Regions from separate parts of the Mesorhizobium sp. CAU 1732 genome, predicted to be linked through region 1. Evidence: predicted binding sites of a transcription regulator. Region 1 holds the regulator's gene; each other region holds the start of a gene.

Region 1 (5,915 bases):
TGGTCACGCAGGCGTTCCAGGCTCTCCTCGCGCCCGAGCACGCCGAGCACGTCGAACACGCCGGGCGAGGTTGCGCGCCCGGTCAGCGCAGCGCGCAGGGGCTGCGCCACCTTGCCCAGTTTCAGCCCTGTTTTTTCAGCGTAAGCTCGCACCGCCGCCTCGGTCGATTGCGCCGACCAGTCGTCAATGGCTTCGAAATCCGGAAGCAGCCCCGCGATCGTGGCTCGCGCATCGGCGTCAAGGATTTGCGCCGCCTTTTCGTCGAGCGCCAATGGCCGAGCCGCAAAGAGATACTGCGCGCTGTCGGCAAGTTCGACCAGCGTCTTTGCGCGCTCTTTCAGACCGGGCATCGCCGCAAGCAGCATCGCCTTGTCCCGCTCGTTCAGCTCGGCCGGAATTGCGCCACGCTCTTCGATGTAGGGCAGGGTCGAGAGGAACTGGTCGAGCAGGGCGGCATCGTCGCTCTGGCGCATGTAGACGCCGTTCAAAGCCTCCAGCTTCTGGAAGTCGAAGCGCGCGGCACCCTTGTTGACGTCCTCGATCTCGAACCAGCGGATCATGTCCTGCGCGGCCATCACCTCGTCGTCTCCGTGGCTCCAGCCAAGGCGGACGAGGTAGTTGCGCAGCGCTTCGGGAAGATAGCCGAGCGCGCGATATGCTTCGACGCCGAGAGCGCCGTGGCGCTTGGAGAGTTTTGCGCCGTCCGCACCGTGAATGAGCGGGATATGCGCCATGACAGGCACATCCCAACCCATCGCCTGATAAATGACCGTCTGGCGCGCGGCGTTCGTCAGGTGATCGTCGCCCCGGATGATATGGGTGACGCCCATATCGTGATCGTCGACGACGACGGCATGCATGTAGGTCGGATTGCCGTCTGAGCGAAGGATGATGAAATCGTCGAGATCCTTGTTGGGAAAACGGACATCGCCCTGCACGCGATCGCGGACGATCGTCTCACCGTCGCGCGGCGCCTTGATACGGATCGCGCCCTTCGCGCCAGCCGGAGCCTCGGAAGGATCGCGGTCGCGCCAACGTCCGTCATAACGGGGTGGACGGCCCTCCGCGCGGGCCTTCTCGCGCATCTCGGTGAGCTCCTCGGGCGAGGCGTAGCAATAATACGCCTTGCCGGCGCGCACGAGTTCCTCGGCGACTTCGCGGTGACGCGGCGCGCGTTCGAATTGCGAAACCGGCTCGCCATCCCACTGCAAGCCAAGCCAGGACAGTCCATCGAGAATCGCCGCCGTGGCCGCGTCAGTGGAGCGCTCGCGATCGGTATCCTCGATGCGCAGCAGCATGACGCCGCCCGTGTGCTGGGCGTAGAGCCAGTTGAAGAGCGCGGTGCGCGCGCCGCCGATATGAAGATAGCCCGTCGGCGACGGCGCGAAGCGGGTTACGACCTTGTCAGACATGGATTTCTTCCCGGGAAGCGTCGTTGCGGGGCGGCATTGGCCGCCCGATGGTCTTTTGCTGGCGCTCATGTAGCATAGGAGGTCGGGCGTGCAAGCATTACCCGAGCGGGAAGCGGCATGGGTGGGGAAAGACCGATCGCGACGGACGAGCGCCGTCAGTACAGCGTGTCGCCGGATTTTGCGTCCGACGCGTCGCTCCCTGCTACCCGATCCTTCACCGATGTGACGGTGGGGCCGGTGGCTGGGCGGAACCTCCCTCGGCCGCGTCTGAACCTGGAGGCGCTGCAGGAGGCAGGGCGTTCGGGCTTCGAGCAGTATCTCGAACGGGGGAACGCCTTTCTCCTCGTGCCGGCGTTCATGGCGATCGGCGCGCTCGTCTACTTCACGATGCCCAGTGAGCCGCCCGCAATCTTGCTGGTTGTGGCCGCAGTGTTTGCTGCCGGATGCGCGGTGATGGCTGTTGCCAGGCCCGTCATGCGCCTGACGGCACTTGCCGCGCTGATGACCCTTATCGGCATGGGAGCCGCCAAGGTCGAGACGTGGCGAGCATTGACCCCGATGATGGGCGCGGAGATCACCACGCGCATAACAGGACGGGTGGCACGCATCGAGCACCAGTCCAGCGGTCGGTTCCGCCTGACGCTCGACGTCGTCTCGACGGCTCGCCCTGAGCTTCGCTATGCGCCCGACAGGATCCGCGCCACCGCGCGCGCAATACCGGAGGGACTGAAACCCGGCGACACGATGACGGGCCTCGTTCGCCTGATCCCGCCCTCGGGACCGGTTCGCCCGCAAAGCTACGACTTCTCCTTCAAGAGCTATTTCGATGGAATCGGCGCGATCGGCTTCTTTCTCAACAATCCCGAACTTGCCGACATCGTCACAACACCTCGGTTCGGAGACCGCGTCCGCGCCTGGATCGAAGAGCAGCGCGGCATCATGGCGGGGCGGATCGCATTGCAGATCGGCGGCCCGGAAGGCGAGATCGCGGCAGCCCTCATCACCGGCGTCCGTGCGGGCATTCCGGAGGACATCAACGAAGCGCTTCGCGTCGTCGGCCTCTATCATGTGATCTCGATCTCGGGGCTTCACATGGCGCTCGTGGCGGGAACGCTCATGGTCGGCATGCGATGCTGCTTCGCGCTTGTTCCGGCCTTCTCGTCGCGGCACCCGGTGAAGAAATACGCCGCGTTTGTGGCGCTGTCGGCGACCGCATTCTACCTCGTGATGTCGGGCGCGGATGTCGCTGCACAACGAAGCTTCATCATGCTGGCGGTCATGCTGCTTGCTGTGATGGTGGACCGCGCGGCGCTGACCATGCGAAACCTTGCGATCTCGGCGATCATCATCCTTTTGATCGCGCCGCATGAAGTCGTCGGCCCGAGTTTCCAGATGTCGTTTGCGGCAACTGCCGCGCTCGTTGCCTCCTATGCTGCGTGGACGGAATACCGACAGGGAAAGCCGGCCAGCGGACCTCCGCCGCGGCGGTCGCCTGTCGCCTCCGTCCTGCGGGCGAGCGGAATCTACGCGGCGGGGCTCTCGATGACGTCCGTCGTCGCCGGCCTTGCGACGGCGCTTTTCACCGCATGGCATTTCCAGCAGGTCGCCCCGCTCGGTCTGGTGGCGAACCTGGCTGCAATGCCGTTCGTCTCGGTGATCGTCATGCCGATGGCGGTCATCGCATCGATCCTCATGCCGTTCGGCCTGGAAGGGCCAGCGCTGCAATTGATGGGGCTCGGCATCGCCGCGATGAATGCGGTCGCGATCTGGCTGGCTGAGCGATCCGTATTCGACATGACCGGCGCGATTCCGCTGGGCGCCGTGCTGATCACGACGCTTGCACTCGCATTTCTGACGATGACGGATGGGGTGATGCGGTGGGCTGCCGCGCCGCTTCTGGCAATCGCCGCATTCATGCTTTTCATGCGGGATGTGCCGGATGTCATCATCTCCGAAGATGGCAGTCTCGTCGCCATGCGGCTCGAGGATGGCCGCGTCGCCGTCAATCGCCCGCGTCCGCGCGCATTTACGATGGACAACTGGATGCGAGCTTTTGCAGCCACGGAGATCGTCCGACCCGGCACTGCCGCGGGATCACAAGCGGAGCACGCCTCGGGCTTCATCTGCAACGACGAGGGCTTGTGCATCGCGCGGCACGGAAGCGGGGGCGTTGTGGCCTATGCGGCGACCGAAAATGACGCGGCAGGTGTCTGCGGCGAAGCAACCGTCATCATCATCGACGACGCCACCGCCGGCGATCCGTGCGAAAACGCGGCAGTGCTGGTCATTACCAAACGCGACCTCGCGCGCCATGGCAGCGTCGAGTTCTCGTTTCCCGCAAATGGCCTGCGCCCCACGCCCCGCTACGCGATCAGGGAACCGTACCGCGCGTGGCACCATCATCGCCAGTTCTCGCGCGCAGCGCGCGGCATGCCGCCCTACCAGCGCGAAAATCCCGCCGAAGCCAATGACCGGCGGGATTAGAGGCCGGGCGCGCCGTCTGCCTTCAATAGCGGCGGATCAGGCCGACGAGTTTGCCCTGAACCTTGATGCGGTCCGGTCCGAAGATGCGTGTTTCGTAAGCCGGATTGGCGGCTTCCAGCGCGATCGACGCGCCCTTTCGACGGAACCGCTTGAGGGTCGCTTCCTCGTCATCGACGAGCGCAACGACGATATCGCCCGGACTGGCCGTCTGGCCATCCTTGATGATGACCGTGTCGCCGTCGAAGATGCCGGCCTCGATCATCGAGTCGCCTTTGACCTCGAGCGCATAGTGCTCGCCACCGGACAGCATTTCCGGCGGTACGCTGATCGAATGCGTCTTGTGCTGGATCGCGTCGATCGGAACGCCGGCCGCGATCCGCCCCATGACCGGGATCGATACGGACGCCGGAGTGTCGTCGTCATTGCTATGGGTATGCAGGCGGGAGCGCTCAGGCGCCCTGCCGAGGCTGCCCTGGATGACGCTCGGTGAAAACTTCTTCGCCGCATTCAGGCCCGGAGCAATCGAATCGGGAAGCCGCAGAACCTCCAGCGCGCGCGCCCTGTTGGGAAGACGCCTGATGAAGCCCCGTTCCTCGAGAGCGGTGATGAGACGGTGGATGCCGGATTTGGACGCCAGATCGAGCGCTTCCTTCATTTCGTCGAAAGAAGGGGGGATTCCCGTCTCCTTCAACCGCTCATGGATGAAGAGAAGCAGTTCGTGTTGCTTGCGCGTCAGCATCGCTCGCCCCTTGGGAATCGATCCAAAAACAAAACCAGAACAAACACTATCTGTTCCAGTTGTGTTCCGCAACACGTTTAATTTTAATGAATTCGTTGATGCTTTGTTCAGCTTAGCAGCATGACGCGGCAAGCATCGCCAGGCTCGGCCGCGGCTGCTCCCGGCTCTCTGACGATCAGCGCATTCGATGCGGCGAGCGTCTTGAGCATCGACGAATCCTGCGTGCCGAAGGGGGTCGCGGTGAGTTCGCCATCACGGTCCTCGACATGCGCCCGCACGTAATCCTGTCGGTGATCGTTGGCTTTCATGGGCGATCCGAGACGGGCTGAGCGCAATCGGTTGGCGGTAGAGCGGCCGGCGAGGGCAGCCACCAGCGGCACGAGGAAGACATAGGCACAAACCATGCTCGAGACAGGGTTGCCCGGCAGACCCAGCACCCGCGTGTCATCGAAGCGCCCGAACATCAGCGGCTTGCCCGGACGCATGGCGATCTTCCAGAACTCAAGCTGCATTCCCTGGCCGGCAAGCACGTCGCGGACGAGGTCGTGGTCACCGACAGACGCGCCGCCCAGCGTGACGACGATGTCGGCGCGCGCGGCGCGTGCGCGATCCATGGAGGCGGCGATCTGCGCGCGATCGTCGGGGACGATGCCGAGGTCGAGGATTTGCGCGCCGGCGTTGCGCGCGATCGCGGCGACGCCATAGCTGTTGGACGCGACGATCTGGTCCGGGCCGGGATTGTCACCCGGTGCGACAAGCTCCGTGCCGGTGGCGATGATCGCGACCAGCGGTTTGCGCACAACCGGCAGCATCGCATGGTTGGCGGCCGCGGCGAGCGAAAGTGCGGCCGGATCGAGCAGGCGGCCAGCGCTCAAGAGTGGCTCGCCGGTGATGAAGTCGAGGCCTTCGCGGCGGATGTGTCTGCCCTTTGGCGTCGCTTCCAGCGCCTCGATGGTCTGGTTGCCGACACCCTTGGCATCTTCCTGAAGGAGAACCGTGTCGGCGCCATTTGGAATCGGTGCGCCGGTAAAGATGCGCACGGCCTCGCCGGGGCCGACCGTGCCGTCGAAGCGCTTGCCGGCGATCGATTCGCCGATCACGTTGAGCTTTGCCGGTATGGTCTCGATGTCTTGCCCACGCACCGCATAGCCGTCCATCGCCGAGGCGGGGAAGGGCGGTTGCGTTCGTCTTGCGGCGATGGCCGAGGCCAAAACGCGACCGGAGGCTTCGGCGATTGCGACATCTTCCGCGCCAAGCGGACCGGCGTCGCGCAGGAGTTG
Region 2 (5,915 bases), on a different contig from region 1:
CCCATGGCCTTCGCAACCTGGCGTAGCGCGGACCGGCCTCGATATGTGACGACGGAAGCGGCAAGCGCCGTTCGTGTCCCGCTATACTTTTCGTAGATGTAAGCCATCACCTCGTCGCGCCGTTCATGCTCGAAATCGACGTCGATATCCGGAGGCTCGTCGCGCTCCGTCGAAATGAACCGCTCAAAGAGGCCGTTCATTAAAAGGGGATCGACTTCCGTGATTCCCAGACAAAAACAGATGACCGAGTTCGCTGCCGAGCCGCGTCCCTGGCACAGGATGTTCACGTCTTTCATGCGCGCGAACCGGACGATGTCGTGCACGGTGAGAAAATAGCGTGCGTATTCCTTGTTGGCGACGATCTCCAGTTCATGCGTAATTTTATCGACCAGTCCTGACGGAAGACCATCTGGATAGCGACGCTGCGCGCCTTCCCAAGTCAGCCTTTCCAGCTCGGCTTGAGGGTCGATGCCGGGTTCCGTGGTCTCCTCAGGATAATTGTGGCTCAACTCCTTCAGTGAAAATCCCAGCGTGCCCGCAAACCGCATCGTCTCGGCAATCGCTTGTGGATGGCGGCGAAACAGCCGGGCCATTTCCTCTGGCGGCTTCATGTGGCGCTCGGCGTTGGCGGCGAGCTCGAACCCGGCTTCGGCCACCGGCACATTGAGGCGGATCGCCGTCAGCACATCCTGAAGGGCGCGGCGTTCGCAGACGTGATAGCGCACATCGTTGACGGCCATGAGCGGCACTCCGACCTGCGCCGCCATGCTGGCCGCCTGCTCGATGCGAAAGCGATCGTCGCCGTCGTAGCCGGGCGCGACGGCGATCCACAGGGCCTTGCCGCCGAAACGTTCGCGCAGCGCCCGCAGGAATTCGCTCTCGTCACGCAAACCGTCTCCAAGAACAGGAAGCACGGCAAGCGACAAGCCGTCGCCCCATTCGATCAGATCGCTGCGATAGACATTCGGCGCGCCCTTCGGGCTTTCCTCGCGCAGATTGGCCTGGGTCAGCAACCGGCACAGATGCCCCCAGCCCTGCCTGTTCTGCGGGTAGGCCAGCACGTCCGGCGTGCCGTCGGCAAAGACGAGCCGACAGCCGGGATGATAGGGCAACTGAACCGGCTCTTCCGTTTCGGACACTGGAATCTGCTTCGACTGGCTCCACGCGCGCACCACGCCCGCAACGCTGTTGCGGTCGGCGAGCCCCATGGCGGCATGACCGAGCAGCTTGGCCGCGATGACCAGTTCCTCCGGCCGGGAGGCCCCGCGCAGGAACGAGAAGTTCGACTGCACGGCGAACTCCGCATAGCCAATGCCGGCGCGCATGTTCATGCGAACAGCCCGTGCATGAACCAGCACGGCATGCTTGGCGAGGCGCCGTAGAGCCCCTGCCGATACAGCCAGAAACGGCGGCCCGCTTCGTCCTCGACGCGGAAATAGTCCCGTGTCGGCGCATCCGTCTCGTCACGCCACCATTCGGGCGCGATACGCTCCGGTCCTTCCGCGCGCGCGACCCGGTAAAGCACGCGCCGCCACCGGAAATATTGCGGCGGCCCCTCGGGCACTTCCGCCGCCGTCACCTGGACGTTTTCCGGCCGGGCCAAAAGCCGGATCGGCCGCTCGGCCATGATTTTTCCGGGAGCGCCCGGCTTCGCCGGCGCATGCGTTCGCCTGTCCGCGCCATCCTCGAAAGACTGCAGGACCGCCGCACGCTCGGGAACGTGGCTTTCGACGAGATGCGGGAGCGCCAGCGCGCCCTCGCCAAGACGCGCGCGCACGCGATCGGCGAACAGCGCGAGCCCCTTGTCGTCGCCCTTGTGTTCACCGGCGAGATCCACCTGCTCGATGGTGAAGGCAACGGTGCTCAGCACGGACAGCCGCACCAGTTCGAAGCCGCAATCGGCATCGATCTCGTCTGCCTTCGCCGTAAGTTTCTCGTGAAACAGCTTGTGGATCAGGGCCGGTTCCCGCAACGGCCGCGACGACCCGATCGTAAAGCGCCGCACCGCGCCATCGACCCTGAACAGCGCCAGTTGCAGGCGCCGCGCGCCCTCGCCGCGACGTTCCAGATCGGTCTTGAGCGTCGTGGACAAGAGCAGGACCAGCCGCTCGATGTCTTCCAGCAGGACGATGGGTTCAGCCAGATGCCGCTCCACCGAAAGCGGCGCGACGGGCATGCGCGGCGACACGGCTTCCTCAAGTCGCCCGAGCGCCTGATCGAGCCGCATCAGCAAGGTCGCGCCGAACCGGCGCGCAAGCGGCGCGCGCGGCGCGGTCAGGATCGATCCCACCGTTCGCAGGCCGACGCTTTCAAGCCCGGTGCGGACCGCCGGCTGGAGCCGAAGGCAGCCAAGCGGCAGCGGCGACAGGGCGTACGCCTCCTCGCCCGGCCTGACGAGCGCCGGGCTCATGAACCGTGCCGCAGCCCAGGCCGCGCCCGGCGTCGAGGCGAGGCCGGCACGGGCCCGAAACCCCTGCGTGAAAAGCCGGTTCAGCATATCGTCCAGCATCGCCTTTTCGCCGCCGAAAAGATGCGCGCACCCCGTGATGTCCAGAAACAGGCCGTCGTCACCCTCCAGCGCCACCAGCGGCGTATAGCGGTCGCACCAGTCCGCAAGGCTTGTCAGGAGCTTGCGGTCGCCGGCAGGCTCCGCCTCGACGATCTCGATCGTCGGATGCATGGCGCGCGCATCGGCAAGTCCCATCCCCCGCTTGAGGCCGAGCGCAGCCGCCTTTTCGTCCAAGGCCGCGACACGCTGGGTGTTGTTCTCGCGATGGCTGACAACGAGCGGCGGATGCCCGGCATTGTGCCCGGCCTTACGCGGCACCGCGGAGCGCCACGACCGCCCCAGCCTGCTTCTCAGAATCCGCTCGGTCTGAAGCAGCGGAAACCACAGCGCCAGGATCCTGCGCCCCGGCTCCGGCGCGAGCCCCGAAACCGGCATCGGCCGATCCGTCGATCCGTCTCTCGTGAAAGACGCACTCATCTTTATTCCATTCCAGAATGACTGTTGCGGGGATCGCCATGCGGCTGCGCGCGATCGTGACGGTGAAGGCCGGCGGCCCGATCGAACCTTCGAGTGCCCCCAGGATCGTGCGGCGTTCCGCTGCCGGCGCGGGTGAGACGACGAGCCGGACGGGCGCCGCCGTGGGCTCGGGCTCGCCTGCCTGCCGCAGCAGATAGAGGGGGCGGACGGCGGCCTGCGCGCGCCGGTGAAGCCTGCGCGTCGCCGTGAGATCGAGCCGGCGCGAATGGCCGCGCACCTCCAGGATCACACTCGACAGGGCGGTCAGCGCGGCAGCCTCCTCCGCCACCCACAAGGCGTCCTCCAGCCGCCGCGTTTCGGCCACCAGAAGGGCATCGGCCGGAATGCCGAAACGATGCAGGATGCCCGGCGCGTAAGGGAGGCCTGCCTCCGACAGGACTTCACCCGCAACCACCCACAGAAGCGGCGCCTTGACCGCCGATTGCCGCAGCGCCATGGCCGCCAACGCCAGCGTGAAACCGGCCACCGCGCCCGCGTCACGCGTCTGCGCGCCATGGATCTCGGTCAGCGCCGCAAACGGCAACCCTCCGCCCAGAGCCGTATCGAGGCGCTCGTTTCCGATCGGAAGCATCAGCCCCTCACCCGGCATGCCGTGCCGGCGCAGCACCACATCCTCGCTCTGCCGGCCCAGATCGGCGCCAGGCGCGGAAGGACGCTCCCCGGCCCCATGCAGCCGATCCGGCAGCCTGCCTTCGATTCTCGCGATTTCCCGACGCAAGGCAAAGACGGCCTCGCGCGCCACGGCGGTCGCCATGATGCGGTTCTTTCGTTCACTTGTTCCTGTTATGTTCCTATGGATTCCAGAGCCGCCGGGAAGAGTCAAGCGGAGTCTCGGAGAATTTATTCCTCGCCCGGCGATTCAGGTCGGCCCCGGGCCTTCATCATCCGACGCATCGGGGGTCGAAAGCCGCGTCACAAAGGTCTATATGGCCCGAAAGGACACCGCATGGCCCGTATCTATCAAAGTCAGGAATGGAGCACGAAGCTCTCTCCTTCGCTGCAGGATTTCGAACTCCTGGCGCTGGAAACCTATGCCCATCTGCCCGACGAATTTCGCATGCTGACCGGCGAGATCGTCATCCTCATCGCGGAATTTCCCACCGACGAGATCATGGACGATCTCGCGCTGGAAACCCCGTTCGACCTGCTGGGCCTGTTTGAGGGACGAGGCATCGCGGAGCGGTGGAACCCGTCGACGGGGGAAGGTCCGAACCGCGTCACCCTCTATCGCCGCGCGATTCTCGACTACTGGTCGGAAAACGAGGAGACGCTGGGCGACATCGTCGCGCATGTGCTGATCCACGAGATCGGCCACCATTTCGGCCTTTCCGACGACGACATGGAAAAGATCGAAGAGGGCGTGGAGTAGAATGGCAAAGCCGCTCTCGCCGTCCGACCTTTACGATCGGTTGAGAGAAGCGTGGAGCCTGGAGACATCCAGCCGGTGGACGACGCGATCCCCTTCGAGGACATGCCCGCCACGCGCGGACGCGATGGCCGACACGAGCCCGGCACAGTATCAGGCGCTGAGGCGAAGGCTGGGGCTTTGACTGGTCAGGCGGCCTCGGCCGGCATTTCGGGGATCGCGTCGATCTCCGCCCGCTTCGCATCCGCCACGACCGCGAGATCGTAGGACGCCTGCATGTTCATCCAGAACCTCGGCGAGGTTCGGAAGAATTTTGCAAGACGCAGCGCCGTGTCCGTCGTGACGGGCGACTGTTCCGCCGCCAGCCGCTCGATACGGGTGCGGGGAACGCCGAGTTTCCTTGCAAGCACGCCTGCACTCATCCTCAGGGGTACGAGATACTCCTCCCGCAGAATTTCTCCGGGGTGTATCGGGGGATCGAATCTCAAGTCCATTCCGAACTCCATGGATTTCAGGACTCGAAGGTTTGCTGGACTACTGCTCGCCGAGTTTCATCGACGGGTCGTACTCCGTGCCCTCGACCTCCTTGAACACCGCCTGGCCGCAGCGCATCGTCTTGGTTTCCGCGTCGAAGGCGTAGGTCGGCGAGCCGTAGATGTGCCAGCCCTTGTTCAGCGCGGCGGTCACCTTGTGGCAGAAGCTCGAATCGTCGGGGCCGGAGAGAAAGCGGTAGAGTTTCATCGGTGTTTTCCTATTTTCCTGCCCTGGCCAGCACGCGCTCGGCCTGGTCGAGATGCAGCCGCTCGATCATCCTGCCGTCGATCGATATGACGCCCTTCTTTTCGTTCTCCGGTAGCGCGAAGGCGGCGCGGACCGCAAGCGCATCAGTCACCTCGTCGCCGGAGGGCGAAAAGGCGGCATTGGCCGCCTCGATCTGCGCCGGATGGATCAGCGTCTTGCCGTCGAAGCCCATATTGCGGCCTTCCTCGCATTCGCGCGCGAAGGCATCGAGATCGCGAAAATCGTTGCTGACGCCGTCGAGCACGTCGAGGCCCCCCGCGCGCGCCGCCAGCACCATCTGCGACAGCCAGGAGGCGAGATAGCGCCGGTCGGGCGTGACCTTGACGCCGGTCTCCTTGACGAGATCGTTGGTGCCCGCCACGAGGCAGGCGAGCCGTGCGCCCCTGTCGCGGCCGAGTGCCGCGATCGCGCCGATGTTGAGGAGCGCGCGTGGCGTCTCGATCATCGCCCAGAGCCAGAGCGACGGGCGCGCATCGGTGTCATCGAGCAGGTCGTTGGCTTCGAGAATGTCGCGCGCGGTTTCGACCTTGGGCAGGAGGATGCCGTCCGGGCGGCATTCGCGCGCCGCGAGAAGGTCGCCCTCGCCCCATTCGCTCGACAGCGCGTTGACGCGCACGATCATCTCCCTGCCGCCCTTTTCGCGGCCGGCGAAGATCGCCTTCAGCCGCTCGCGCGCGGCGAGCTTTTCGGCAGGCGCGACGG
Region 3 (5,915 bases), 380 kb from region 1:
CTTCTGCGCCCTGTTCGGCATTCCGCTGGGCATCCTCGCCGCGCGCAGCGACCGGTTCCTCGCCGTGCTGCGGCCGGTTCTCGATATCATGCAGACGATCCCGCCCTTCGTGTATCTGGTGCCGATCGTCATGCTGTTCGGCGTCGGCACGGTGCCGGGCGTCATAGCGACGATCATCTTCGCTCTGCCGCCGGTCACGCGCCTGACCAATCTCGGCATTCGCGGCGTGCGCTCGGACCTGGTGGAAGCCGCCTACGCCTTCGGCTCGACGCCGCGTCAGGTCTTGTGGGAGGTGCAGTTTCCGCTGGCCCTGCGCACGATCATGGCCGGCCTCAACCAGACCTTGATGATGGCGCTGTCCATGGCGGTGATCGCGGCGCTGATCGGCGCCGGCGGCCTTGGCCTTGCGGTCAACACCGGCCTTGGGCGCCTCGATGTCGGCACGGCGGCCGAAGGCGGCATCGGCATCGTTCTCCTCGCGATCATCCTCGATCGCATCACCCAGTCCTTTGCCGAGCGCAAGGACGTGAAGGCGCCGTCGCTTCTCGACACCTTCAAGTCGTATTTCAGGGCAGGCAAGCCCGCCGAAGCCAGCGAAACTGCGCGTACGGCCTGACCCGCCCTGGAGTTGCCGCGGCGTCCGCGCCGCGGTCCGAACCGTCCGGCCGATACCGGTTGGATGGACGAAAAAACACTGAACAAGGGAGATGCAGAATGCCTGCTTCCACGATCCGCAAGAGACTATCGCTCGGCGTTGCCGCCGCCGCATTGTGCCTGGCACCGCTGAGCCTTGCCCATGCGCAGGACGCTCAGCCCGGTGAAGGCGTGACCATCCAGATGGCGCAGCCCACCTGGGATACCGGCTACTTCTACACCCAGATCTACAAGCAGATGCTGGAAGAGCTCGGCTATTCGGTTTCCGACCCGGTCGCGCTCGACAACCCGATCTTCTACCAGTCCGTCGCGCAGGGCGACGTGCACCTCTGGGTCGATGGCTGGTTCCCGCTGCACAACACCTATGAGGACGCGTTCAGTGCCGGCGCCGAAAAGGTCGGCATGGTCGCCGAGGGCGGCGCGCTCGAAGGCTACCTGATCAGCAAGGCGGCCGCCGATGAGCTGAACATCACCTCGCTGGAAGATTTCAAGCGCGACGAAGTCAAGGAAGCGTTCGACCGCGATGGCGACGGCAAGGCCGATCTCGTCGCCTGCCCGCCCGGCTGGGGCTGCGAGGAAGGCATCGAGCATCACCTCGACGCCTATGAGCTTCGCGACCATGTGAACCCGATCAAGGCCGGCTATTCCGCCTCGATGGCCGATGCGGTCGCCGCCCAGCAGCAGGGCGACCCGATCTTCTTCTACACCTGGACGCCGAACTGGACCGTCAACGTCCTGAAGCCCGGCGAGGATGTCGTCTGGATCGAGGTTCCCGAAGTGAACCTGCCGGAAAGCACCAAGGGTCTCGAGGATGCCGCCACGCTCGACGGCGTCGAAGGCTGCGTGAACGATCCCTGCAAGCTCGGCTTCCCGGCCAACGACATCGTGCCTGTCGTCAACACCGAGTTCGTCGAGGCGAACCCGGCCGTGCGCGCGCTCCTCGAAGCGGCGTCCGTGCCGCTCGCCGACGTGTTCGCGCAGAATGCCAAGATGTATGAAGGCGCAAACAGCAACGCCGACATCGCCGCCCATGCGGCCGAGTGGATCGAGCAGAACCGCGACCAGGTCGACCAGTGGCTGACGGCCGCGCGCGAAGCATCCTGATCGCTTTCTGATCGCATGAGATGAAGACGGGCGGGCTGCCATGGCCCGCCCTTTTTCGTTGCACTCGAGCCTCTTTCCGGCAGCAGAGCTGGAACAAAACGGAGACGGCGCTGGTCTTTCGTCCCCGAATCACTACATTCCCGTGGCATGTCCGGATTTCCAGACGATATCCCCTTCTTCGACGAGGACGCCCCGTCGGGCGATAACGCACAGCCGCAGCCGCGCGCCGGCGGCGGCATTGCCGCGCGCGCCATGGCCGCACGCTCCGGCCCCCGTCCCGCCGACTACCTGTCGGGCCTCAATCCCGAACAGCGGCTCGCGGTCGAGACGACCGAGGGTCCTGTTCTCGTCCTTGCCGGCGCCGGCACGGGTAAGACGCGCGTGCTGACCACGCGCATCGCCCACATCCTCGCGACGGGCCGCGCCTTTCCGTCCCAGATCCTCGCGGTGACCTTCACCAACAAGGCCGCGCGCGAGATGAAGCACCGCATCGGCGTGCTCGTTGGCGAAGCCGTCGAAGGCATGCCTTGGCTCGGCACCTTCCACTCGATCGGCGTCAAGATCCTGCGCCGCCATGCGGAACTCGCCGGCCTCAAATCCGGCTTCACGATCCTCGACACCGACGACGTCATCCGCCTGATCAAGCAGTTGATCCAGGCCGAGGGGCTCGACGACAAGCGCTGGCCCGCGCGCCAGTTCGCGCAGATGATCGACGGCTGGAAGAACAAGGGGCTCGGCCCCTCCGAGATCGCCGAGGGCGACGCCCGCGCCTTTGCCAACGGCAAGGGCCGCGAGCTCTACAAGGCCTATCAGGACCGGCTCCAGACGCTCAACGCCTGCGATTTCGGCGACCTGCTCTGCCACCCGATCCGCATCTTCCGCCAGCACCCCGACGTGCTGAAGGAGTACCACCGGCGCTTCAAATACATCCTGGTGGACGAGTATCAGGACACCAACACCGCGCAATATATGTGGCTGCGGCTTCTGGCTCAGCGGCCGGGAGAGCGTCCTTCTCCCCGTTCACGGGGAGAAGATGCCGGCAGGCAGATGAGGGGCAGCGCTGACCTTGCAGATGAAAATGCCGGCCCCTCATCCGACCCTTCGGGCCACCTTCTCCCCGTGAACGGGGAGAAGGAAAACAAAGTCAACATCTGCTGCGTCGGTGACGACGACCAGTCGATCTATGGCTGGCGCGGGGCGGAGGTCGACAACATCCTGCGCTTCGACAAGGATTTTCCCGGCGCGGCCGTCATTCGTCTCGAGCGCAACTACCGCTCGACCGCCCATATCCTCGGCGCGGCGGCGCATCTGATCGCGCACAATGAAGGCCGGCTGGGCAAGACGCTCTTCACCGACAATCCCAACCCCGACGATCCCAAGGTGATCGTCCATGCGGCGTGGGACTCCGAGGAGGAAGCCCGCGCGGTCGGCGAGGAGATCGAGGCACTGCAGCGCCCGGACGCGAACGGCAGGCGTCACAACCTCAACGACATGGCGATCCTCGTGCGCGCCTCGTTCCAGATGCGCGAGTTCGAAGACCGCTTCGTCACGCTCGGCCTGAACTACCGCGTCATCGGCGGCCCCCGCTTCTACGAGCGGGCCGAAATCCGAGACGCGATGGCCTATTTCCGCGTTGTCGCGCAGGGTGCGGACGACCTCGCCTTCGAGCGGATCGTCAACGTCCCCAAGCGCGGCCTTGGCGAAGCGGCGGTCCGGCAGGTGCACGACACGTCGCGCGCACTGCGGATTCCGATGCTGGAAGCGGCCGGCAAGCTTGCCGAAAGCGACGAGCTGAAGCCAAAGCCACGCGCGGCACTGCGCGAGGTGTCCGCCAACTTCGCCCGCTGGCAGGGCCTGATCGACAACACGCCACATACCGAATTGGCCGAGATCATCCTCGAGGAGTCCGGCTACACCGACATGTGGAAGAACGACCGTTCGGCCGAAGCGCCGGGCCGGCTCGAAAACCTCAAGGAGCTGATCCGCTCCATGGAGGAATACGAGTCGCTGCGCGGCTTCCTCGAGCATGTCGCGCTGGTGATGGACGCGGAGAAGAACGAGGACACCGACGCCGTCAACATCATGACGCTGCACTCGGCCAAGGGTCTGGAGTTCGACACGGTCTTCCTGCCGGGCTGGGAGGAAGGCCTGTTCCCGCACCAGCGCGCGCTGGACGAAGGCGGCCGATCCGGACTGGAGGAAGAGCGACGGCTGGCCTATGTCGGTCTTACGCGCGCCAAGCGGAACCTGCATCTCTGGTTTACCTCGAACCGCCGCATCCACGGCCTGTGGCAATCGACGATCCCGTCGCGCTTCCTCGACGAACTTCCCGAAGCCCATGTCGAGGTGGCCGAAACCGGCTCGACCTATGGCGGCTACGGCTCGTCCTTCGGCGGTCGCGGCGGCGGTCGCCAGAACCCCTATGGCGCGTCACGTTTCGACAATGTCGGCCAAGGGAGCCAGGGGAACGGTCAAGGGGGCGGCGCGTTCTCCAACACCTACGCGACGCCGGGCTGGCAGCGCGCGCAAGCGAACCGCACCGAGGCGACCGACCGCAACTGGGGCTCTCGCTCCGGCCACGCGGTCGAGCGGATCGGTTACGGCGAGGTCGATTCCGGCTACGGCGCGGGCCGCACCAGCGTGAAGGGCCGCACCATCGATGGCGAACTCGTCGCGAAGTCGGTGTCGGACAGCCCCTCCCCCTACAAGGTCGGCGACCGGGTGTTTCACCAGAAATTCGGCAACGGCAACGTCAAGGCGGTCGAAGGCAACAAGCTGACCATCGACTTCGACAAGGCCGGCCAGAAGCGCGTGCTCGACGGCTTCGTCGCGGCTGCCTGAAGGCCGGAGACCACCGGCTCGCCACGGGCGGTGCCGAACAAGGTGCTTGTCTGAACCACATGCGACTACGTTCTCGTGCCCATCGCGCTTGTGATCGACCGGCGAGGCATGGATTCCCGGGTCTCCCTCCGCTGCGCTCCAGTCGCCCGAGAATGACGAAGGTGGGGTGGTTGCGGCTATGTCAGGTTCGGAGGCGGTGACAGTTGTCGATGAGCGTTCCCACGCCCACCTCGTCATCCTCAAGGCAGAACCTCCAGCTTCGTCATCCCCAAGGCATCCCCACCCCACTTCGTCATCCTCGGGCGGAGCAGGAACGAAGTGACTGCGCAGACCCGGGGATCCATGCCTCGCCGGCGCAGTCGCAGGGTGGTGCAGAACCGGGCGCCCCGGTCACACACAGCAGGTGAAGAAAATTCCCCACTCCCAGAACTTTCCCCCAACCCAATCAACCACTTCCCAAAAACATCCCCCCGATTTTCTCCACGCCCCGTACCGCCGCCGCCATATTCGCCCCATCGCCCTCACGGGAACTCTGGTGCGCACCGGGGATCAGGGGAGGGTGACGGTGTCCGGGTAGCGTGGTCTGACGAGTGAGACGTCTGGCCTTGAATCCGGGCTTCGGTGGAGGTCGGAGTCGGAGGAGCAAATGCCAAGTCCGGCCCAGCTTCGCCGATGGTGACAGCACCGGCGGGGCGCGAGGTTCGCACCACGTAATTATCATTCGGAAGACACGGCCTCGCGCCCCGCTTCCCGCCCTTTCACAAGGACCAGACCGGAAACGGGGCGTGGTAACGGGGAATCTCGGACCCAGAACGCAAAAGCCCCTCGCCCTGTCGGAACCACGCGCCCACAAACGTCCTCGAGAGACTGACATCGCAAAAGGAGAAGACCGATGCTCGGCAATCATTCGTCATCCGCCATCGTCGCCGTCAGCGACATCGACCGCGCGCGCACCTTCTATCGGGACACGCTTGGCCTCGAACTCGAAAGCGAGTTCATGGGCCACGTTCTCACCTTCAGGACGGGCAGGACGAAGCTCAATGTCTACCGATCCGACGCCGCCGGAACCAACAGGGCCAATGCGGTCGTCTGGGGCGTCGGCGACGATGTCGAGGCGATCGTCGCGACCCTGAAGGCAAAAGGTGTGGTCTTCGAGCACTACCCGGAGATGGACCGCACGGGCGACATCCATGTCTCGGGGGAGATGAAGACCGTGTGGTTCAAGGACCCCGACGGCAACATCCTGCATCTCAACAATATGTGAGCGCCCGCGAGGCCACACGCGACCACATATCTTTGGTTGTATTTCCTGTTGA

What was found. The regulator LexA, encoded in region 1, represses DNA repair genes until DNA is damaged. The targets are predictions, from matches to a motif close to TGTTCNNNNTGTGTTCNG.
Region 2: the regulator LexA is predicted to act here: its motif matches at 3,822-3,839, upstream of AAFN55_RS21275 (metallopeptidase family protein).
Region 3: the regulator LexA is predicted to act here: its motif matches at 1,848-1,865, upstream of AAFN55_RS15850 (UvrD-helicase domain-containing protein).

Annotation. Positions count from the first base shown of each region.
Region 1 covers NZ_JBDQQR010000001.1:2,878,133-2,884,047, reverse strand. Annotated here, with positions in the region: gene gltX (glutamate--tRNA ligase) at 1-1,412, opposite strand, end outside; gene AAFN55_RS13970 (ComEC/Rec2 family competence protein) at 1,530-3,896, shown strand; gene lexA (transcriptional repressor LexA) at 3,919-4,635, opposite strand; gene glp (gephyrin-like molybdotransferase Glp) at 4,743-5,915, opposite strand, start outside.
Region 2 covers NZ_JBDQQR010000002.1:742,783-748,697, forward strand. Annotated here, with positions in the region: gene AAFN55_RS21260 (error-prone DNA polymerase) at 1-1,331, opposite strand, end outside; gene AAFN55_RS21265 (DUF6504 family protein) at 1,328-2,743, opposite strand; gene AAFN55_RS21270 (hypothetical protein) at 2,817-3,800, opposite strand; gene AAFN55_RS21275 (metallopeptidase family protein) at 3,993-4,415, shown strand; gene AAFN55_RS21280 (HigA family addiction module antitoxin) at 4,601-4,906, opposite strand; gene AAFN55_RS21285 (DUF1737 domain-containing protein) at 4,947-5,153, opposite strand; gene AAFN55_RS21290 (CoA ester lyase) at 5,164-5,915, opposite strand, start outside.
Region 3 covers NZ_JBDQQR010000001.1:3,255,131-3,261,045, forward strand. Annotated here, with positions in the region: gene AAFN55_RS15840 (proline/glycine betaine ABC transporter permease) at 1-616, shown strand, start outside; gene proX (glycine betaine/L-proline ABC transporter substrate-binding protein ProX) at 715-1,758, shown strand; gene AAFN55_RS15850 (UvrD-helicase domain-containing protein) at 1,906-4,599, shown strand; gene AAFN55_RS15855 (VOC family protein) at 5,492-5,863, shown strand.